Regions from separate parts of the Peribacillus sedimenti genome, predicted to be linked through region 1. Evidence: predicted binding sites of a transcription regulator. Region 1 holds the regulator's gene; each other region holds the start of a gene.

Evidence for each region. Region 1 encodes Rex, which represses fermentation and respiration genes when NADH is low (regulators of the CRP and FNR family bind a similar motif). Its sites were predicted from a motif close to TTGTGAAATATTTCACAA; they were not measured.
Region 2: the regulator Rex is predicted to act here: its motif matches at 4,263-4,280, upstream of V1500_RS23785 (AtpZ/AtpI family protein).
Region 3: the regulator Rex is predicted to act here: its motif matches at 2,501-2,518, upstream of qoxA (cytochrome aa3 quinol oxidase subunit II).
Region 4: the regulator Rex is predicted to act here: its motif matches at 4,205-4,222, upstream of V1500_RS08175 (L-lactate dehydrogenase).

Annotation. Positions count from the first base shown of each region.
Region 1 covers NZ_CP143547.1:363,202-369,147, forward strand. The annotation lists gene V1500_RS01995 (ABC-F family ATP-binding cassette domain-containing protein) at 1-1,809, opposite strand, end outside; gene moaC (cyclic pyranopterin monophosphate synthase MoaC) at 1,952-2,449, shown strand; gene V1500_RS02005 (redox-sensing transcriptional repressor Rex) at 2,483-3,148, shown strand; gene V1500_RS02010 (YdiK family protein) at 3,354-3,563, opposite strand; gene V1500_RS02015 (lysostaphin resistance A-like protein) at 3,560-4,294, opposite strand; gene groES (co-chaperone GroES) at 4,679-4,963, shown strand; gene groL (chaperonin GroEL) at 5,022-5,946, shown strand, end outside.
Region 2 covers NZ_CP143547.1:4,870,837-4,876,782, reverse strand. The annotation lists gene upp (uracil phosphoribosyltransferase) at 1-460, shown strand, start outside; gene wecB (non-hydrolyzing UDP-N-acetylglucosamine 2-epimerase) at 573-1,721, shown strand; gene V1500_RS23790 (S8 family serine peptidase) at 1,854-4,070, shown strand; gene V1500_RS23785 (AtpZ/AtpI family protein) at 4,428-4,649, shown strand; gene V1500_RS23780 (ATP synthase subunit I) at 4,658-5,026, shown strand; gene atpB (F0F1 ATP synthase subunit A) at 5,047-5,781, shown strand; gene atpE (F0F1 ATP synthase subunit C) at 5,861-5,946, shown strand, end outside.
Region 3 covers NZ_CP143547.1:773,146-779,091, forward strand. The annotation lists gene qoxB (cytochrome aa3 quinol oxidase subunit I) at 1-1,464, opposite strand, end outside; gene qoxA (cytochrome aa3 quinol oxidase subunit II) at 1,534-2,448, opposite strand; gene V1500_RS03920 (BA3454 family stress response protein) at 2,951-3,082, opposite strand; gene V1500_RS03925 (ABC transporter permease subunit) at 3,308-4,252, shown strand; gene V1500_RS03930 (hypothetical protein) at 4,249-5,202, shown strand; gene V1500_RS03935 (ABC transporter permease subunit) at 5,477-5,946, shown strand, end outside.
Region 4 covers NZ_CP143547.1:1,644,322-1,650,267, reverse strand. The annotation lists gene V1500_RS08195 (TerC family protein) at 1-18, opposite strand, end outside; gene V1500_RS08190 (sulfurtransferase TusA family protein) at 439-663, opposite strand; gene V1500_RS08185 (YeeE/YedE thiosulfate transporter family protein) at 676-1,743, opposite strand; gene V1500_RS08180 (NAD(P)H-dependent oxidoreductase) at 2,327-3,004, shown strand; gene V1500_RS08175 (L-lactate dehydrogenase) at 3,200-4,159, opposite strand; gene V1500_RS08170 (hypothetical protein) at 4,378-5,133, opposite strand; gene V1500_RS08165 (hypothetical protein) at 5,136-5,831, opposite strand.

The DNA of each region.
Region 1 (5,946 bases):
CGGGTCACATAAAAGTTCATTATACTTCTGCATTTCTGCCTCGAGCTTTTCCATGGTAAGCTCTATTTCGTCAAGCCTGCGCTTTCGCTGCCTTTCAATCTTCTTTGCTTCTTTATCAATTTTAAAATTGTTCTTCTCTACGGATAATTCTAACGGGATGCTTCTTTCTTGCTCCTCCAGCTGTTTTAACTCAGCCTGTTCCTGTTTCTTTTCAAGATAGTAATCGTAGTCCCCTAGGAATTCTTCACTGCCATCCTCGGATAATTCGATTACCTTGGTTGCAATGCGGTTAATGAAATACCTATCGTGAGACACAAAGAGTATGGTTCCGGGATAGTTAATCAACGCATTTTCAAGCACCATTTTGCTTTCCAGGTCCAGATGGTTGGTCGGCTCGTCCAAAATCAAAAGATTACCCTTTTCCATCATCATTTTGGCGAGGGCAAGCCTTGCCTTTTCTCCACCGCTAAGTGCGGATACAGGTTTTAAAACGTCATCTCCAGAAAAAAGAAAATTTCCTAAAATAGTTCGAATATCTTTTTCCGGCTTTATAGGATGTTCATCCCATAATTCATTCAGCACTCTTTTGTTCGATTTTAAATTGGCTTGTTCCTGATCGTAATAGCTTAACTGAACGTTGGTTCCAAAATGAAACTCGCCGTTTATGGGTGTCAGCTTCCCAATTAACGTCTTTAACAGAGTGGATTTTCCTACTCCATTCGGGCCTACTAAAGCTATGCTCTCGCCCTTTGTTATACGCATAGAAATGTTGCGCGAAATCGGCTTGTCATATCCTATGGAAAGCTGATTGATATTCAAAACTTCATTTCCGCTTTGCCGCTCAATTTCAAAAGAGAAGGAAGTGGATTTTTCATCTCCCTGCGGCCTTTCCAGCACTTCCATTTTCTCCAGCTGCTTTCTGCGGCTTTGAGCACGCTTCGTTGTGGACGCGCGGGTAATATTTTTTTGAATAAAATCACGCAGCTTATCTATTTCATCCTGCTGTTTTTCATATAGCTTTAAATCGCGCTCGTAGTCTTCTGCTTTCCGTTGCAGGTACGTACTATAGTTTCCATGGTATTTTTTAATGGAATGCCTTGAAATTTCATATACCTGATTGACTACTTTATCTAGAAAATAACGATCATGAGATACGATTAGCACGGCGCCATGGTAAGCTTGAAGATATTGTTCAAGCCAGGCAAGTGTTTCGATATCCAGGTGGTTTGTAGGCTCATCCAGGATCAGTATATCTGGCTTCTTTAGCAGAAGTTTCCCCAATGCCAGCCTGGTTTTCTGCCCCCCGCTAAGGCTTGAGATGGGGGTGTTAACATTAAAATCAGCAAATTGAAGGCCATGCAGTACTGAGCGAATGTCCGCCTCGTATTGATAGCCTCCTTGTTCCTTGAATTTGACCTGAAGCTCATCATAGTCTCTTAATACCTTTTGATAAGCCCCGTCATTTTCGAAAACGTCGGGATTGGACATTTCTGTTTCGAGCCGTCTTAGCTGTTTCTCCTGCAGGATCAAATCCTCAAATACTGTCAGCATCTCTTCCCAGATGGAAAGCTCCGATTCGAGTCCGGTATCCTGGGCAAGGTATCCGATGGTGACTCCTTTGGGGCGCAGGATTTCGCCGCTATCATAAGAGAGCTGTCCTGAAATCATCTTTAATAGCGTAGACTTGCCAGCCCCGTTACGCCCTACCAATGCAATTCTATCTCTATTTTGAACTTCGAGCTTCATATTAGATAGGATCAGTTCTGCTCCGAAGTATTTTGAAAGTTGGTTAACCTGTAACAAAATCATTGTTTTTCACCTCTATCACATTATAATAAGTGTAACGTATTAGCGGGTTTATCGGCAACAGGGTTGATTATGTGAAAAACAAAACAAACGTAAACAAAAATAGGGTAAAATAGTGTATGATTTAAAAGAGAGGTGTTTTTTTGTGGCTGAATTTTCACATTTTAATGACCAGGGAAGAGCTAAAATGGTAGATGTCAGTTCCAAGCCGGAAACGGTGAGGACTGCGACTGCGAAATCCAGCATTCTTTTAAATGCTGAAATATACGAGAAAATTTCGAACAATTCAATGAAAAAAGGCGACGTTCTTGCAGTTGCCCAGGTAGCCGGGATTATGGCGGCAAAGAATACTTCAAATATTATTCCTATGTGCCATCCAATTCCTTTGCACGGTGTTGATATTTCTTTTGAGTGGGTAAAGGAGAATGAAAGCCATAGACTGGTGATCACTGTAACAGCAAAGACAAAAGGAAGTACAGGTATCGAAATGGAAGCGCTGACAGCTGCAAGTGCCGCTGCATTGACGGTATATGATATGTGCAAGGCTGTGGATAAAGGAATGGTCATCGGACAAACGTATTTGGTTGAAAAAACAGGCGGAGTTTCAAGCCCCGACTATAAACGGCAGGTCCAGCCTGATTAGTGTCAACGATGAAAGCTGAAAGTGGGGAGATTTATGAGCCAGGAACATTTGAGGATACCACAGGCAACTGCAAAGAGGCTGCCTCTATATTATCGTTTCTTAAAGAATCTACATTCCTCTGGAAAGCAGCGGGTTTCTTCGGCTGAGCTCAGTGAAGCAGTGAAAGTTGATTCTGCGACGATCAGGAGAGACTTTTCCTATTTCGGAGCGTTGGGGAAAAAAGGATACGGATATAATGTTAATTACCTTTTGTCCTTTTTTAGAAAAACACTGGACCAGGACGAATTGACAAAGGTAACTTTGATAGGTGTCGGAAACTTGGGGACAGCATTCCTGAACTATAACTTTTTAAAAAATAATAATACCAAGATCGCCCTGGCTTTTGATGTCGATGAAGATAAGGTGGGTACCGAAATTAGCGGAGTCCCGGTATATCATATGGATGAAATTGAACAAAGACTTAAGGAAGAAGATGTGTCTGTTGCGATCCTTACTGTGCCTGCCGGAGTTGCCCAACATATCACAGATAGGCTTGTACAGTCTGAAATAAGGGGGATATTAAATTTTACCCCGGCCCGGCTGAATGCGCCGTCCACCATTAGGGTCCATCATATTGACCTTGCTGTCGAACTGCAATCATTAGTGTATTTTTTAAAACATTATCCTGTGATGAGTGATGAACCAGTATTGGAGGACTAAAAAGGGCGCTGCCAAAAGCAGCGCCTTTTTTTAAAAGTATTAAGAAGTTGTATCTTTTGATGGTCGGACTTGCACAGAATGCGCTGACCTCGGCGTTTGCCAGTTCACACACGAAGTGGGACCAGTTACCGTTGTTACGGGATGCAACGTACTTAGCTGACCCTTTATATATGGCAGTAATTAGTCGAGGGTCATTTTAGGGTGTTTATTTCTTTTTATTCTGAATGGATTTGATTTTGAAATGCAGCATGAGCATTCGGATTCCTGATCCAAAATCCAGGGTAGCCAAAAGAACAAGGAAATAGGCAAAAAAGCCCCAGCCTGATTGTGATACATGCTGCACTGCAAATACGGTGAACAGGACTCCGATTGCCATATATATTAAACCTACTGTTAATGGTGACTGACGTCTCATAATAAACCTCCGATAAAGCTTTGAGCTTGCTCCATATCTTTCATCATTTTTTCAATATCATCCTTATAGGCCGATTGTAAGATGACTACTAAAGTGTTCATTGCAACATGGGCAAATATGGGCACGATTATTCGATTTGTCTTGACATATAAGAAGGCAAACGTAAAGCCCATTGCTGAATAAAGCAGAATATGCACAAGCTCAAAATGTGCCACGCCAAAGATGATAGAGCTTATTAAAGCGGAAATGAAGAAATTAAATCTTTTATATAGTGAACCAAATATAATTTTTCGGAAGATTAATTCTTCTAATATCGGTCCGATGATGGAGCTTACTAAAATGACTGCAGGAACAGATTTGATTAACTGCAGAATTTCCTGTGTATTTTCTGACCCGGTTTCTATTCCGAGCATCTTTTCAATCATTCCTGCCACCGATTGGGAGAATAGTGCGAGGAACACGCCGCCAACCGCCCAGGCTAGTGATACTCCCGGAGATGACTGCCTTCTATTGTCTATATTGTTTCTAATATCTTTGCGCAATAAAAATAGGATGACGATAAGAGCGACGATAAAACTGAAGACAATCCAATACGCCCCAGCTTTATGTTGGATCTCATCCAATGGAACACCAAGCGCCATCCCCAGAAACATCATGATTGGGATGCCTACTATGCCAGATAGCTGCATAGCAATATAGGCGATGATGACAAACCAATATTCTTTTCTCAAAAATGAAATCCCCTTTTACGTATAATGTACCTGTACCTTCTATTTTACACGAACGGCCAAGCTTTGATGAATCTTTTGAGTATTTTCTGGTTAGGGTAATATAGGATATTCTCTGGTGTAATAAATCTGCATCAGTAAAATCGTATCAAAAAACAAGCGATAACTCCAATAAAGCGATACATATTTGTCCATATTGTTTCTTAACAGTTCATTTTTATAAAATAATATGTAAGTTTTCATTAGGAAATTAATGTGAAATTTTTGGTTTTGATACTTGCAAAAGGCAGATGATTTATTTAATATAATAATTGTGTTAGCACTCAGTGTGAATGAGTGCTAATAAATAAACCAACAATCAATTAGAATTTGAGGAGGTTGTTTCACTTGTTAAAACCATTAGGTGATCGCGTAGTAATTGAACTTGTTCAATCTGAGGAAAAGACTTCAAGCGGTATCGTTTTGCCGGATACTGCAAAGGAAAAGCCTCAAGAAGGTAAAGTAGTTGCCGTTGGAACAGGCCGTGTGCTTGAAAACGGAGAACGTGTTGCTTTAGAGGTTGCCGAAGGCGATACTATTATCTTCTCAAAATACGCTGGTACTGAAGTAAAATATGAAGGCACTGAATACTTAATCTTGCGCGAAAGCGACATTTTGGCTGTAATCGGCTAATAACAAAAATACTTAACTCTACAATAAATAATTTATAACGATTGGGAGGATTCATAAAATGGCTAAAGATATTAAATTTAGTGAAGACGCTCGCCGTGCCATGCTTCGCGGGGTAGATGCCCTTGCGAACGCTGTAAAAGTAACGCTTGGACCAAAAGGACGCAACGTGGTTCTTGAAAAGAAATTCGGCTCACCTCTTATCACAAATGACGGTGTGACAATCGCAAAAGAAATCGAGCTTGAAGATGCTTTTGAAAACATGGGCGCGAAGCTTGTTGCTGAAGTTGCAAGCAAAACGAATGATGTTGCTGGTGACGGTACAACTACTGCTACTGTTCTTGCACAGGCCATGATCCGTGAAGGTCTTAAGAACGTAACTGCGGGCGCTAACCCAATGGGTATCCGTAAAGGTATTGAAAAAGCGGTTAACGCTGCAATCGAGGAATTAAAAGCGATCTCCAAGCCAATCGAAGGCAAAGCTTCTATCGCACAAGTTGCTGCTATCTCTTCTGCTGACGAAGAAGTTGGCCAACTGATTGCTGAAGCAATGGAACGCGTTGGCAACGACGGTGTTATTACAATTGAAGAATCCAAAGGCTTCACTACTGAATTGGACGTTGTAGAAGGTATGCAATTCGACCGCGGTTATGCTTCTCCTTATATGGTAACTGATTCAGATAAAATGGAAGCGGTTTTGGAAAATCCATATATCCTGATCACTGACAAGAAGATTGCAAGCATCCAGGAAATCCTTCCTGTTCTTGAGCAAGTAGTGCAGCAAGGCAAGCCTCTATTATTGATTGCTGAAGATGTTGAAGGTGAAGCACTTGCAACTCTAGTTGTGAATAAGCTTCGCGGAACATTCAATGCTGTAGCAGTTAAGGCACCTGGCTTCGGTGACCGCCGTAAGGCTATGCTGGAAGACATCGCTGCATTAACTGGCGGTGAAGTAATTACTGAAGAAGTCGGCCTTGACCTTAAAT
Region 2 (5,946 bases), 600 kb from region 1:
ACCGGTTTCAACAGGGAAGTTCAAAATGCTCTCCGGAAAAAAATTGGGTGTCATTCCTATTCTTCGCGCGGGACTTGGAATGGTCGATGGAATACTGAAATTGATTCCTGCGGCGAAGGTGGGGCATGTAGGACTATATCGTGATCCGGAAACACTGAAGCCAGTAGAATACTATGCAAAATTGCCAAGCGATATTGAGGAAAGAGATTTTATCGTGGTTGACCCGATGCTGGCAACTGGTGGATCTGCGATTGAAGCAATTAATTCTCTTAAAAAACGCGGGGCGGTTAATATTAAATTCATGTGCCTTGTAGCAGCGCCGGAAGGGGTCGATGCTTTAAGTGAAGCACATCCCGATGTGGATATTTACATTGCCGCACTTGATGAAAAGCTAAATGACCACGGATATATTGTACCTGGCTTAGGGGATGCAGGAGACAGATTGTACGGCACAAAATAAGAAATAGAAAATTTATAAAAAAAACATGTTGTTCGAAACAAAATAAAAAGCAGCTAAGGTATACAAAGACATGTTGTTAGACACAAAATAATCATCCGCTGAGGAGAAAATGATGAGCAGACCCATTAAAGTGATGACCATATTCGGCACAAGGCCGGAGGCAATCAAAATGGCGCCCCTAGTTCTTGAGCTTCAAAACCAGCCAGAAAATTTTGAGTCAATTGTTACCGTAACAGCGCAGCATCGGCAAATGCTCGACCAGGTCCTTGAGATTTTCGGAATCACTCCAGACCATGACCTGAACATTATGAAAGACAGGCAAACCCTGGTGGATATTACAACGAGGGGCCTGGAAGGGCTAGATAAGGTGATGAAAGAGGTCCAGCCGGATATCGTACTTGTACATGGGGATACGACTACCACCTTCATTGCCAGCCTGGCTGCATTTTATAATCAAATTGCCATCGGGCATGTAGAAGCAGGCTTGAGGACTTGGAATAAGTATTCTCCATTCCCTGAGGAAATGAACCGTCAACTGACAGGTGTCATGGCTGACATCCATTTTGCCCCCACTGAAAAGTCTGCGAGGAATCTGCTTCAGGAAAATAAGCAGGAGAACAGCATTTATATTACAGGGAATACGGCTATCGATGCCTTGAAAACGACCGTCAATAAAGAAACATACAGACATCCTGTTTTGGAAAAGTTGGCTGAAGACCGGCTCATCCTTATGACTGCCCATAGGCGCGAAAATATTGGCGAGCCAATGCGAAATATTTTCCGTGCGGTAAAAAGGATCGTAGACGAAAATAAGGATGTCCAAGTTGTTTACCCAGTCCATCTAAATCCAGTTGTCCGCGAACTGGCGAATGAGATTCTTGGAAACAATAATCGCATTCATTTGATAGAACCTTTGGATGTTCTTGATTTTCATAATTTTGCATCGAGGGCATATATGATATTGACTGATTCCGGAGGAGTTCAGGAGGAGGCGCCTTCACTTGGGGTGCCGGTATTGGTCCTGCGCGATACAACTGAACGTCCGGAGGGTATCAAGGCAGGCACGCTGAAGCTTGCAGGAACAGAGGAAGAAACCATCTATACGATGGCCCGTGAATTATTGGCCAATCCTGATGCTCATCGCGCAATGGCTGTTGCGTCGAACCCTTATGGAGATGGGGATGCTTCGAGTCGAATTGCAGAAGCCATCCGCTTCCATTTTAAAGCGACTGATCGAAGGCCAGAACCATTCCGGCCATAACTGCCATAGGCCAAATACTTCTCTATTCAACATGTACCGTCCATTTGGGCGGTTTTTTTGTTTATCCCATACTTTTTTCTTGATGAATAGCATCACTGTTTAGAGAAAACCTATGAAAAAAGGGGGATTAGTATGAAAAAAACATGGGTTCTTGCATTGTTGCTTATTGTACAGCCATCTGCAGCGTTCGCATTCACAGATGTAAAAATTCCTCCTCTGCCACCACTATCTTCTACTGAAAAACAAACTGCGATTGTGACCCTGAAAGCAGCTGCAGAAGACCAGATCACACGTATTAAAAACCAATATCCCGATATCGAGATCAGAAAAGTCTATAAATTAGCATTAAATGGTTTATCCGTTACGGCCAGCCCGGAAGCCTTAAAAAAATTAAGGGCTGATACCGCAGTGGAAAGTATAAATCAAGTTTCGGAGTATCGTGCTGAAATGGGAGAGAGTATCTCCTTTGTAGGCACTGACAGGATCCGAAACATATTCGATGGCAAGAACCAGCGTATTACTGGCAGAGGCATCAGGGTCGGCGTAATAGATACCGGATTGGATTATACACATCCTGACTTGCGAAAATCCTATGCATATGGGAGGGATTTAGTTGATGGCGATGATGATCCAATGGAGACAAAGGGTGGCAAGTGGAAATCAACCTTGCATGGCACACATGTTGCGGGAATCATCGCAGCGAATGGCAAAATGAAGGGAGTGGCTCCGGAAGCTTCCATCATAGCGTATCGTGCTCTTGGACCGGGGGGAACAGGAACCACCGAGCAAATACTGGCAGCCATTGAAGCTGCTATAAAGGATAGAGTCCACGTTATTAATCTTTCGCTTGGAAATAATATAAATGGGCCGGACCTTCCGATTTCTATGGCATTGAATAAAGCTGTGGATAGAGGAATTGTCGCGGTAGCGTCAAATGGAAACTCCGGTCCCGGTCTTTGGACGGTCGGTTCACCAGGAACAGCGGAAAAGGCAATTTCTGTAGGAGCCTCTACGCCCCCATTGGAGGTTCCTTACTTCAGTTATGGTTTAGGCAGCCGAAAAAGGACTGTCAGATTGATGCCGCTTCAGGGAGCGAGGGATTGGCGGTTATCCTTTTCTGAACAAGTAGTATATGGGGGCTTGGGAAAGGAGGACGATCTTCGGGATGTCAACGGTAAAGTTGTGCTTGTGAAGCGAGGTAAAATCACATTCGATAAAAAGGTAAGAAACGCGGAAAGGGCGGGGGCTAAGGCCGTCATCATCTTTAATAACATGAAGGGCAGTTTCGTTGGTACGCTCGAAGAACAATCAAAAATCCCGGCCGTATCCATTTCCAGGAATGAAGGGGAAATGCTTAGGCGTGAAGCTGTATCACGCAATGGTTTACTGGGGGATTTTTTTTATAAGCATGAATTTGACCTGCTTGCTGACTTCAGCTCCCGTGGGCCAGTGACTTCAACCTGGGCCATTAAACCGGACATATTGGCTCCGGGAGTGAATATTGAAAGTACCATTCCGTCCGGCTATATGTCATTGCAGGGAACTAGCATGGCTGCCCCTCATGTAGCTGGAGCATGTGCGCTGCTTCTGCAGGCCCATCCGGAATGGAGTCCCCAACAGATCAAATCTGCGTTAATGAGCACAGCTAAACCTTTGAAGAGAAGTAATTTTGAATTTTACCGGGCATTTGAGCAGGGTGCTGGAAGGCTTCAAATTGAACAGGCAATACGAGCCGATACATTATTATCTCCCAATACACTGGGTTTTGGCATGTTTGAAAAGAAAAGCGGCATTGATGAACACAAGCAGCATATAACAATTGAAAATACAGGGTCATCAACAAAGCATTATTCCTTTGACATGCCCCGTAAGGAAAAGGGGATCTCCTGGGACCTTCCGTCCTCTTTCTCAATCGGGCCGCGTCGTAAAAAAACAGTCGCACTAGGGCTGCAAATTAACCCCAGGCAGCTGCAGAAAGGTATTTATGATGGTTATTTAACGATGCGTGAAGGAACGGCCAGGATGAATATTCCTTTTCTGTATGTAAAAGAAGTACCGGATTATCCAAGGGTCATGGGATTTGATTTTGGGGTCGGAGACAAGGAAGGGCTTTATAAATATGAAGCGTATTTGCCGGGTGGTGCTGAAGAATTTGGAATCGCCTTGTATGAGGAAGAAAGCTTAAGGTTTTCTGGTTTTTTGGATTGGGGCAGACACCTTCCAAGCGGGATGGTCAGCAAGGAAATATCAGAAGAGAAAATACCGGAAAAAGGTATATATAAAGCGGTTGTTTTTGCTAGAACAGGGGGTAAAGAAAGCAGAATAAACTCAATAATAGTAATCAACTAATACTAGTGAAGGAAGGATCTGTGATTTACAGGTCCTTTTCAAGTTTTATAGTGCACTATACGTAAGTGAAATTTATTTCACAAAGTGAAAATTTAATATAAATAAGTACTTTGAGTAAAACTTAAATATAAGCAGAAAGTTGATGTTAAGTCAAGAAAATTAAATGTGAACATTTAGTTAACTATTGCAGGGGTGTGACAAATTTCACTAGTCAGCGATTGACATGAATAACGAGCCTATTGTATGCTTACAAAGGATATGAAATGTGAGGGTTTCCACACTCTTGACAACGATATTACCCACTCTCAACCATGAAAAATTTCTTATCCATCTACTTTTAACCGCGAGGATGCAAAAATGCGTCGAAATAATCGCCACCCATTTAGAGCAATGGCACTAATGTCTGCTATTTTAACGCAATTGGCCGGATGTACCTTGTTCGGAATTTTTTGCGGGAACTGGCTAGACAAAAGGCTGGGTTTCGAACCTCTGTTTTTAGTGGTTGGTCTTCTAATAGGGCTTGCTGCAGGGGTTTTTGCTGTGCAGCGGACAGTCCGACAATATTTCTCAGGAGATTAAAATTTATAATGCCAGAACTTGAAGTGATGTTTACCAGGCAACGCAAGTACATAATGTTCCTTTTGGCGCTATATTTGCTGGGTGGAGCAGTAACGCCGTACCACAGTATTTTCTACGGCCTGATACTTGGCACTGCCTTCAGTCTGTTCAATTTCTGGTCCATGGTCCGAAAAAACAGAAAGTTTTCCGAAGCAGTTTCAGCCGGTAAGAAAGTGAAATCCCTCGGGTCGCTTACACGGTTAACGATCGGAGCTCTCGCTGCGGTGATTGCGCTTAGGTATCCAGAACATTTTAATATTGTAAGTGTGGTTATAGGATTAATGACAGCGTATGTGGTCATTATGATAGATTATTTCGTTCAAAATTTACGACGATAGAAAAAGAGAGGTGAATACTAATGAATCATGAAGCTCCTATTCGGGAGTTTATGGGATTGCATTTCAACTTGGCTAATATCATGATGATAACTGTTGCAAGTCTCATAGTCTTCATACTCGCTGTAGTTTCCACCCGCAAGCTTGCGCTAAGACCTTCAGGAATCCAGAATTTCATGGAATGGGTAATGGATTTCGTAAAAGGGATTATCAATAGCACAATGGATTGGAACACAGGCGGCCGCTTTCTTGTGCTCGGAATGACGCTTATCATGTATATATTTGTATCTAACATGCTGGGCTTGCCATTCGCCGTAGTGGTAGGGCACGAACTTTGGTGGAAATCACCGACGGCTGATCCTGCGATTACAATGACGCTTGCTGTACTAGTAATGGGATTATCCCACTATTATGGTGTCAAAATGTTGGGTGCCAAGAGTTATGGGAAAAGCTTTTTCCAGCCAATGAGTTTTATGTTCCCTCTGAAGCTTATCGAAGAATTTGCCAACACGCTTACATTGGGTCTGCGGCTTTACGGTAACATCTATGCCGGGGAAATTCTTTTAAGCTTGCTCGCAGGTCTAGCGACCAGCGGCTATGCTGAATCAGTTGGCAGCGGTATTATCGGAACAGTTTCCGCAATCTTGCCGACACTGGCATGGCAAGGGTTCTCTGTTTTCGTTGGAAGCATCCAAGCGTTTATCTTCACAATGTTAACGATGGTTTTTATCTCACACAAAGTGAGTCAGGACCATTAATTATAAAATATGTCCGAAATCTTGGACAATCATTTATAGCAATAATAAAAAAATTATCATTTCAAGGAGGAAATAATTCATGTCAGGTTCTATTGGTCTTTTAGCGGCAGCTATTGCAGTTGGTCTAGGTGCGTTAGGTGCTGGTATTGGTAACGGTCTTATCGT
Region 3 (5,946 bases), 410 kb from region 1:
AAAACCAGTGGACTCAGAATACGTGTACATACGTCGTGCCTGGCCGTCGAGACCTGTAATGTACATTGGCATAAAGGCTAAAATAAAGCCGATAGAAAGCAGCCATGCTGCCCATTTGCCAAGCTTCTCATTTAACATGAAGCCGAACATTTTTGGCCAGTAGTAAGTCAAACCAGCAAGCATAGCGAATACTACACCTGGAATAATAACGTTGTGGAAGTGAGCGACTAAGAACATTGTATTATGGTACTGATAGTCAGCCGCTGACATCGCAAGCATAACGCCGGTAACACCGCCGAGTGTAAATAGCGGGATGAACAATAATGAGTATAGCATTGGCGTTGTAATTTCAATTTTTCCTTTATAAAGCGTAAACAGCCAGTTAAAGATCTTAACCCCTGTTGGTACGGCAATTGCCATTGTTGTAATAGAGAAAATACTGTTAGTCAGTGCTCCCTGGCCCATTGTAAAGAAGTGGTGGGCCCATACCAGGAATGAGTAGGCTGCAATGACAACCATAGAGAATACCATTGATTTGTAGCCGTATAGGTTACGTTTAGCAAAGGTAGAGATAATCTCACTGTAAATACCGAATGCAGGCAAGATCAAGATATAAACTTCAGGGTGACCCCAAACCCAGAATAGGTTGGCCCAAAGCATATCCATACCGCCGTTGTCAGTTGCGAAGAAGTGTGTGCCAAAAAGGCGGTCCATTGTACCCATCGCAAGTGCCACTGTCAATACAGGGAAAGCGAAAACGATGATAACGTTAGCCACAAGGGAAGACCAGGTAAACATTGGCATCTTCATCAAGGTCATGCCAGGTGCTCTCATTTTTAAGATAGTAGTCATAAAGTTGATACCAGTCATTAATGTACCGATACCGGCAATCTGAATAGCAATCATATAATAGTTCGTACCGACTGTTTCACTGAAGTCATTTCCTGCAAGCGGGAAGTAAGAAGTCCAGCCTGCATCAGGAGAACCGCCGATTACGAAAGAAATGTTAAATAGCATAGCTCCCATGAAGAAAAGCCAGAAGCTCAATGCGTTCAAACGAGGGAATGCTACGTCACGTGCTCCAATTTGTAAAGGAACAACAACGTTCATTAATGCCATTATGAATGGCATCGCCATAAACAGGATCATAACAACCCCGTGTGTTGAGAAAATTTCATTATAGTGCTGCGCATCCAGTAGCTTAGCTTCAGGAGTAGCTAGCTGGGCACGAAGCATGATAGCATCGACGCCGCCGCGGAATAACATCAGCAATGCGGAAATTAAGTACATAATACCGATGCGTTTATGGTCAACTGTTGTCAGCCATTCACGCCATAGATAACCCCATTTTTTAAAATAGGTTAACCCTGCGAGTATCGCAATGACAGTAAGGCCGATCGCAACCATCGATGCGTAAATCACAGGACTGGGATGTGGTATGGCAAATCGTTGGAAAAATTCCATACTGTTTGACTCCTTTCGGAAATATATTGCTTCGAAAATAAAACTGGTCTTTAAAAAATTTGAAATATATTAATCGTGGGATTCATGGTCCGCATGTTCTTCGTCGGACTCATGACCCTCATGCTCTTTGTCAGAGTTGCCATGTTTATGACCGCCATTTTCAGCAGTTGGCGGCTTGCTGAATTCCAAATGTGTGCCAGTGTATGTGGATCTGCCAAGATGGCCTGGCTTCAATAGCTCATCAAATTTTTCTTCGGTAAGCGGTGCAGCTGTTTCTTTAACTTCTTTCACCCAGTCTTCAAATTCTGCCGGGGACATCGCTGTTACGTCAAATACATTTTCAGCAGTTCCTTTACCACTGAAGTTGGCATTGCGGCCCATGTATTCTCCTGGAGTATCAGCAGCAAGATGAAGAGTAGTGACCATATCGTTCATTGCGTACTTTTGGCCTCCAAGCTGTGGAATCCAGAAGCTTGTAATCGGTCCGTAAGAGTAAAGCTTGAATTCAATCGGACGGTCTGTAGGAATATACAGGTAGTTAACGGTTTCAATATTCTCTTCCGGATAACTAAAATGCCATTTCCAGTCAGATGACGACGCGTACACTACCAATGGCTCTTTACCTTCATAGCCCTTCGGTGTAGCCTCTACTTCATAATTGGATTTAACTGACATAATGGAAAGGAATGTTACAATTAGAACCGGTATCCCGATACAAAGGGCTTCAACCCATTTGCTTCCTTCGATGTGGGGTGGTTCGTAGTCTTTGCTTTGTTTTGATGCACGGTATTTTATTAACATGAATACCAAAAGTCCGAAAACGACCAGGACAATAAATGACATGATCCAAATCGACATCATAATGTCATCGGCTTGTGTTTTCGCCTGTGGCCCTTTAGGATCCAATACCAACAATGGTTCACAACCAGTTAGCACAGTGGCAATAGTAAAAACTAAAGTTAATAAAGCCCACTTGAGTTTCATAGTTTACCCCTTTCTATTCACTTGGAAATATTAAGATAATTTATTGGACAATTTGTTAATTATTTCACAAGATTAATAAGAACCGTAATCCAATGTTATTATCCTATTAAACTACCCGTACTTATATTAGTACCGCGGGTGCCAAAATACAAACAATATTGCACTATGTCACAAAAAGTTCATTAATTGTCTAGGGGATCGGTGGGAGGGAAGGGTGAATGTGAAACAATTTCTAGTCTTTGGGATTTAATTGACTCTTTTTGAAAAACAGTTTGCTTTAATTATTCTAAGATATTAACAGTTATGTAAAACTTTTGTACCATGACTGTAAGAGGGATTGATAATAGTTTGTGAAAAAGTTAAACGGTTTGTCCCAAAACAAGTTTTCAATCTAAGATTCTTAAAAGAGAAGAATTGTGATGTTAGCAGAAGGAAGATTTACGCGGCAAAGCCGCGTCGTCTGTGAATAATTAGCGTTATTATATAACCAGGCAATTATTCATTACTTCCATTGCTGTTTAACTTGTGCCAAAGCCTTTTGAAAAATCAATTCTTCTGTTTCTTCCTGCCTGGCTATTACATTTGTTTGATAGTTCTTTCCTAAATATTCTACATTAACGGTTACTTGTACCATAGTAAGCTTCCTCTCTTCTAGGTTTCGATATATTCTTTACCTGAAATCAACAACATATAAACCTCTGATTTGTGAAGATGCTGTATTTTTCTTTGCGCCTTTAATAGTCGCTCTTCCAAACGGACTCGAAATATTCCGAATTATTTGGTATTATTTGGTTTGTGGCCTCTAAAAGATAAAAATCAAAAGGCCAATATCAGGTACATCAATATAAGGGGGCATCATATGAAACTGATAGGGAAAATGGCGGGAAGCCTGTTATTGTGGAGTTTAGTGGCATTTGTATTTACGCTGATCGTGCTTCTTCCGCGGGAAAATACTTCACATTATGATAAAGAATATAATTTTATTACAGATACCGGCATCGACTGGGAGACATACAAAGGAAACATTTCTAATTACTGGAGCAGCGTGGCAGAGAACAAAAGCCTTGGAATGACCAAATATGAAGAGCCTGTAGAAAAAGAGATGGTCTATTATGGATGGAATAGCCTGAAGATCTTGGTACCTGCTTTCATATTAAGTGTGGCCGCTGGCATTTCAAAAGGTGTCTTTGATTACAGGCATTCATCCGGGAAACGCAGATTGCTAGGCAGAGGGCTTACTTCATTCGGGCAGTCAATGCCGGAATTCATATCGATCATTTTTCTTCAAACAGCTATCTTTGAGCTATCAAGAAGATTCTTTCCCAAATTTGACATTTACGGGGACGAAAATTGGTATAGCACGATTTTGCCAACCGTTTTCCTTGCTGTTTATCCAGTTTTTGTGATTGCCAGGTATACATCTGAGGCACTGGATGAGGAAAATCGCATGGATTATATCAAGACAGCCAGGTCAAAGGGGATTGGAGAGAAGGCAGTGCTCTGGAAACATGCCTTGCTTAATTGCTTGCCGAAACTGATTCACCACAGCATGCCGATCGTCATGACGCTGCTTTCGGGAATGTTTGTTGTTGAATATTTGTCATTATATAAAGGCATAGGGTACAGAATTATCAAGGCGATCAACATTGATGCCGCGCTGCTTCCGGGGTATGACATGTCGATTGACACGGTAGCGGTCATTGGCTTTAGCCTGCTGTTTATGAGCGTATTGCTGGTGTACCAATGGACCATGCAAATCATTTCTTATTTTCTGCTTCCCGTTAAAGGAGAGGAACAGCTATGATGAAAGGTCTATCGTTTAAGATGGGGTTGGCAGGCGGATTGTTTTTCCTGTTTTTAATTATTTGCGGTCCATTCCTGCCCGGTGTGGATGAACATCTTACAACAAGAAGCTATTATAAATCTTTTTTTAATCTGCCTCCCTACGAACCTTCCAGTGACTTCTGGCTTGGCTCCGACAGGGATGGAAGAGACCTGTACAGCGCCCTGATATTGGGTGCCAGGCATACCCTTCTTACCGTAGTGGGAATAAGCGTTTTAGTGTTCTTATTGGCGTTCCCGTTAGGTATTGGGGCAGCGCATTTACCTTTTGTACGCTGGCTGCTCCGTGGATGGAATTATTTCTTTTCCAGGATTCCACTTATATTTTTTGTCATTTTCATAGCCACGATCCCTTATTTTGTTTTTTCGCCGCATCGTTTCATTTTTTTACTGACATTGATTGTGGCCCTGGAGGTAGGGAAAGTGGCTGAAGTCATGCAGGGGAATGTTTCGGCCATTCAGCGTACTCCCTATTATGAAGCCGCCATTGTATCAGGAACAGGCATTGTCGGGCTTTGTAAGTGGCATTACATCCCTGCTTGCTTTCAGCAATGGCTGTCGCTTTTCTTTTCCCATATTGGCAGCATGCTGTTTTTGATTGGGCAGTTAGGGATATTTAACATCTTTTTATCACATACATTTGTACTTGGATACGGCTACGAAATTGTAAATAACATTCCCGTATGGCCGGTATACTTATCAAATATCATCAACGATATCAAATGGGCACCCTGGATTCCTCTATCCGCTGCATGCATGATGATGGGTGCAATGCTTTCGTTTTTTGCGTTAGGAGAAGGCTTGAGGCAAAGGTCGCTGGCAAGGCAGGAGGAAGGAGATACAGTAAGCCGAAAGGGAGTCATCCGGGTTTTATTGTCACGAGCCTTGATCATAAAAAGAGAAAATATCTAACAAAAACATTCTATTTGGAGTAATGCTTAATCCGCTTGATCCTAGAAATGGTAATGGATAGAAGTGAGCATGAAATCTAAACATGCACATGTGGGAGGTCAGCTAAGAGTGCCACAAGTGGAAGGCCAGCTAAGTGCGCCACGTCCTGTGGCAACGCTGTCAGACCTCACCTCCTACGAGGCCTGGCAACGCTGGCGGACCCCAAATTTTATTTCGAAATAAGTAAATTTTTTGATAACAGGAAAACAGCCTAGGAAAAGGGGGGGCTAATTCGGTGAAGCTTTTATGGAAGCTTGTGGGCAGTTTGCTGTTATGGGTTACAGTAGCAGCAGTCCTCGTTCTTTTGGTACTCTTGCCGAGAGATACCCAGTCACACAGGGACGGTTATAAAGACATCATGAGTTACAAATTTACATGGACAGCATATAAAGAAAATATCGTTAATTATTGGGAGGGGGTAAAAGAACATAAAAGCCTGGGGATCACCCGGTATGAACTCCCTGTAGAAGAAGAGCTCGTCCATTTTGGATGGCGGAGCGCCAAAATTCTCATTCCTGCATTATTCTTAAGCGTTTTAGCCGGTGTTTACAAGGGAATGTTTGACTATCGGAGGCAGACGGGCCTATGGCGGTTCTTTGGCAAGCGGATGACCTGGCTTGGACAGGCCGTTCCAGAATTCATTTTAATTATCTTCATACAGACGATCGTCTTCGAAGCGGGGAAACGAGGTTTTCTTGAAATTGA
Region 4 (5,946 bases), 1.3 Mb from region 1:
CTCCTTCTTTAGGATCATTCCTGTGTTTTGCCCATATGCAGCCAAAAAAAGCGAGACCTCTGCCATGAAGGCAAAGGTCTCGCTGAGCATACAATATATGCCAACAAAGCCGATGGACGCGTGGATCCATGTAATGACGACTTTGTTTCAGGCTGCACCTGACGCTACTCCCCTTTACGGAGTGTGTAAGTATGTTCCCAGGTAATTTACTTGGGATAATGACTGATCCTGTTCTATCTACGTTTACTCATATAAATCATTTTTATAAAGAAGCCGTATTGAACAAGATTGGTATATTATTCTTTTATTCTATCACCATTTTGGGCTCTAGGCAAATATAATAAAATAGCTGCTGTTTTGATTCTTAAAAACAACACCCTGGAAATGCATTGTTTCAAGAAACGCCAGGCGGCATGCACCTGGCATTTCTAGATTTTTTTACTTCTTTTTAACCGTTATTGTCCAAGCTGCATCTGAAAGCTGCTCATAGCTTGTAACTGTGTGGCCAGCTTCCGCAACCCAGCGTGGGATGCTTTCAGTTGCCTGTGTGCAATCGAAATTGATGACTAATTCGTCACCTGAATTTAGTTCTTCCATTTCTTTTTTTGCTTCAACTAATGGGAATGGGCAAACCATACCCATCACTTCCAATGTTTTTTGCATATTTACTTCCCCCTATGCTGTAACAGCGGTTTTTGCCGCTGCTGATTTCTTATTAACATTCGGACGAACGAATACGAAATAAGACGCTGTCCAGGTTCCTAAAATGATGAATACTAATGAAACCCATCCTTGCCATGTCATCATCGCAGTCATGACCAGGCCGTTCCCAATGGAGCAGCCGCCTGCAAGACTTGCGCCGCAGCCCATTAGCAAACCACCGATAAAGCTTGAAATACCAGTTTTTACATCTGGCATTCTAAAACGGAACTCACGGCTCGCTTTAGCTGCGATAAATGACCCAAGGAAAATTCCAAGCACAAGGAAAACTCCCCAGTTAATGATTTTCACATCGCCTGTCACTAAATACTGAAGAATATTCGCTGATGGAGTTGTGATACCCAAACCTGACATCCTGCCTGTCGCTTCACTTAAAGGCCATGCAAGAATGGCAATAAGGCCAACCAAAAGTGCCGTAAAAAATGGGTGCCAGCGCTTTTCGAACAACAAATGCGCCAACCCTCTGCGCTTAGGCTTCAATGAAGGAATCATCACCTTCGGCTTGCTAAGTTCTCTTATTACAATCCAAACTACAATAACAGCAAATACTACAATAAATACCCAAACAGATAATCCAGTCGATTCTGCAATCGAGTTAGTTGGAAGCTGGACAGACTGCATGGAAGTGTTGAAAGGCAACAGCGGACCCGACTTCATGATCGCGCTCATCAGCATATAACCGAAAAGGGCAATCCAGCTTCCGATCAGGCCTTCACCTGCACGATACCATGTACCAGTGGCACAGCCGCCAGCAAGTACAATCCCGATTCCAAAAACAAAAGAGCCAACAATGACAGCCAGCCATGGAAAGGCTCCTGCTGTAAATTGAACAGCACCTGTCTGAATCAAGGCATATACACCGACACTCTGAACAGCAATCGCAATCAATAACGCATAAAACATGCGGTTATCTTTTGCTATATACATATCCCTGAAACCGCCTGTGAGACAAAAACGCCCTCTTTGCATGACAAATCCAAGCAAAGCCCCACAAAGCAATCCAGTAAGGATCATTTGTAACATTGAAGCTCCTCCTTAAATCCAAGTAATTATATGTGATTAATACAAGAAATTATATTATAATAGCATTTTTATAATGTCAACGGTTCTGCTTATTATGTTCCGGCACAAAAATGCTTACTGAGTTGCTATATTGATAAAAAACCGGTTACAAAACAAACGCTGTATCTGCAACTGATAGACCATCTGATTTTCAAATGGCAAAATCACCTGCATTAATGTGCTTACACCCTCGCATATATGAAGCAGACGTTTAACAAAGTGTTTAAAAACCGTTTACGTCTTGAAGACACGGCATCGTTTATTTATCAACGTTATAGGAATCGTCCATTATGTTGCTTATGAACAGACCTTTAACCTGTTTGAAAACGAAGTGCCAGGGTAAAACCATTAATAACGTTTGCTATGTTCAGACATTTTTCTGCATGATTCGTCCGGATGGGCCTTGCTTACGTGGATCACGATGGAAGGTCAACTAGAGGCGCCATGTATATGAAGGAAGGCAGTGCTCAGAACAAGTATGAGATAAATAAATTATCAGGGCGAGCAAATACTATCACTAAACAACTATAAGGGAGTGGACTACATGCGTGATAAAGATATATTGAAACAGGAAATTCTCGAAGCTTTTCATTTTAGACATGCAACAAAGGAATTTGACCCAAATAAACAGATTCCAGAGGATGACTTCCGGTTTATTCTGGATACTGCCCATCTTTCGCCAAGTTCATTTGGAGTAGAGCCATGGCGATTTGTCGTTGTTCAAAACCCTGAACTGCGGGAAAAAATCCGGAACACCTCATGGGGGGCGTACGGCAAGCTGCCGGCAGCGAGTCATTTTGTGATCATCCTCGCAAGGACCAAACTGGATACTAAATACGACTCTGAATACATAAAGGACCAATTCTTGAATGTCGCAAAAATCCCCGAGGATATCACTTCAAAGCTGATTGGGAGAATCGAGGAATTCCAAAAAGAAGATTTCAAGCTGCTTGCTGATGACCGCCTGTTATACGAATGGGCATGCAGGCAAACCTATGTGGCACTCGGAAATATGATGACGGCTGCAGCACAGATCGGCATAGACTCATGTCCAATCGAAGGCTTTAATATTGAAAAGATGAATCAGCTTCTCGATGAAGCAGGATTACTGGAGGATGGACATTTCAGCATTTCAGTCATGGCTGCCTTTGGATACCGGGTAGAGGATCCACGCCCTAAAGCGCGCAGGCCCTTTGATGATGTCGTAAAATGGGTTGAATAAAATAATGAACATTATCACTTAAATGATATATGGAAGAATGAAAAATACCCCTGATGCGAGCCGGCATTAGGGGTTATAATTTGCAAAGATGTTAGTATAATACATCATATCTCTGACATCGCAGCTTCTTCTTCCATAAAAGGTTTATTCACATAGTCATACATACAGCCCGTTAACAGCACCCCGCCGACATTTTTATAATTTGATTTCTTCGAAGTGCGGGGCCAAAATCTTCTTCAGGACGCGGGCACTTTCTTTAAATTTTTGCTGTTCATCCTTATCCAGCTCAAGCTCGACAATTTCCCTGATGCCGCTCCTATTGATGATTGCAGGCACCCCGATATACACTTGCTCTTCCCCGTATTGGCCATCAAGATGGGCGGATACAGTAAGTACACTATTTTCATTTTGCAGGATTGCTCTGGTTATGCGGACCAGGCCCATGGCAATGCCGTAATAAGTCGCACCTTTTCCTTCAATGATTTTATAAGCGGCATCACGGACATTGATAAAAATCTCATCCAGGTGCTCTTTTTGGTACTGTTCTTTTTCAATCATCTTCAAAACCGGAATCCCGGCAATATCTGCGGAACTATATACAGGAAGCTCACTGTCACCATGCTCACCAACGATGTACGCATGGACGTTTTTCGGCGCTACCTTAAAATAATCGCCTAAAAGGAAGCGGAATCGTGCGGTATCAAGGATTGTACCAGAGCCAATGACCCGTTCCTTCGGCAGCCCGCTATAGCGCCATGTCGCATAGGTCAAGATGTCAACCGGATTCGTTGCTACAAGGAAAATCCCATCAAATCCGCTAGCCATTACATTCTCCACAATGTTTTTAAATATCTTTAAGTTTTTATCAACAAGGTCCAGCCGTGTTTCACCTGGCTTCTGGTTGGCTCCGGCGCAAATCACAACTAAATCCACATTTGCACAGTTTTCATATTCCCCATATCGAATATCTGTTGGATTAGGGGCAAATACTTTTCCATGATTCAAATCCATGACATCACCAATTGCTTTTTCTTTGTTTACATCAATCATGATCAATTCTTCTACCAAACCCTGGTTCATTAGGGCAAAAGCGTAGCTGGAACCTACAAATCCTGTACCAATCAATGCAACACGGCTAACTTTGTGATCTGTCATATTGAATCATCCTTCTTTCATTAGATTATCAAAAGGCTTGTAAGTTTGTGAAACTTTTCACAATTAAAGAATACATCACCCTGTTCGATAATACAATCCAGCATCTATATAAATTCATGACACTTTGGTGAACTTTACCCGGCAATATTGATGTTAAACAGCCAAGGTCCAGCAAGCCTTACTGAGTGTAAAAAAACTAGGCCAGTCTGCCTCGATTCCTAATGTGATGATTCAGTAAACACTTCCATTTGATTCAGCAGCAAAAAGGTTTCCGTATCCTCGCCTTGACGTGAAAACCCTGTCAAATCCATGTTTTCGGGTGATATCAGTTCACCCTCCATGCTGCTGAACGGCAACCAACCAAACTGGAACTGCTGGAAACCATTATCTTTAAATAGGCTGAATGGCTGTGCAGCTGATCCCATTTTAATATGTGAAGTTAACGTGTGAGCCCAGCTAGCAGGCAGCTTTTGAACACCAAACGACTTTTCCCGGATATTAATCCCCGCTTCCATTTGGATATTAGGGATATAATTCTCCTTCCCATCGGATACTGAATAGCCTGCTTTTCTTTTCATAAATAACTTCATATAACCTAGCTCATGACTTGGATTTCCATTCCAAACCAGATAAAAGGAAGCAGGGTCATTTTCGTCAATCTTCCAAATATACGGATTTCCCTTCGTTTCAATAGCAGTGCACTCCCATTGATGCTTTTTCCATTCCCAGTTGCTTCCGCCATACTTTTGATCTTTTGTTATAAAAGGTACAAAAACATGACGCTCATCGACATTCACTGTCTCTTGTATTTGATCCACAGACGATTCCGGAAAATATGTATTGATATGATCAATCAATTGTCTTTCGGCAGGAAAAGAAGCAGACCCAGAAAAATAAAACCAATAACTAGCTGCTGACATAAACATTCCAAATGCCCCTAAAAATATGAGTGAAATTCTCTTATTTCTTTGCATGTCTATTCCCTCTCCCCTATGAACGAATCTCTCGCTCGAAAATACAGCTGTTCTTCAGTTGTAGAGATTAAGAGTCCTTTGCCGTCAGCTTCCGCATATATCAATGTCTTAAGCCCTCTTCCAAATTTGGGACTGGTCCCGATGAGCTGGTAGGGGAACCGCTCTTCTCTTTTAGTGGGATCTCCAGCCTGCTGTAGATACCACTGTTCACTATAAATAGTCTGTTGCTCCATAGTATCGATCTGTTCGATCAACCGTTTCCGGTCAAGGATACCAGCATGTGCGGAGGGATGGGTAACTATGACCTCGGCTTTATCACTATTTGAAATATAGGTACTTAGCCGATCTGTAGAATACACGGCATGATGCCATGGCACTGAAATTAAAGTGGATGCTAAAAAAATTAAATTAGCGGAAAATCCCAGCCAGGCGAATGGCCGATAATATTTCCAGCGTTTAGCCCTTCCCTTCCAAAAATACAAAATCCAGACACCGAGGGGCAAAATAGAAATCTTCATTACTAAACCATTCACCGGCCAATTAATCGAAAATGAAAAAAGGCCGATCAACGTGACGAGAAGAACCTTCCATATCTTTAACTTTACAGGCTGTTTCCTGTATATTCGAAATGCCATCATCCCAATAGTCATCCAAGCAAAAGCAGAGCTCAAAACAGCGATCATATCGATTTTCCCCATGTTTATTCTCCCTTACATATGTGCAGCCAGGTGCTTTGTGTACACCTTCTATTTCCAGACACTAGTACCAAGCAATCGTTGCCAAGTCTACTTTAAAAGTATCATGTTAAAAAGA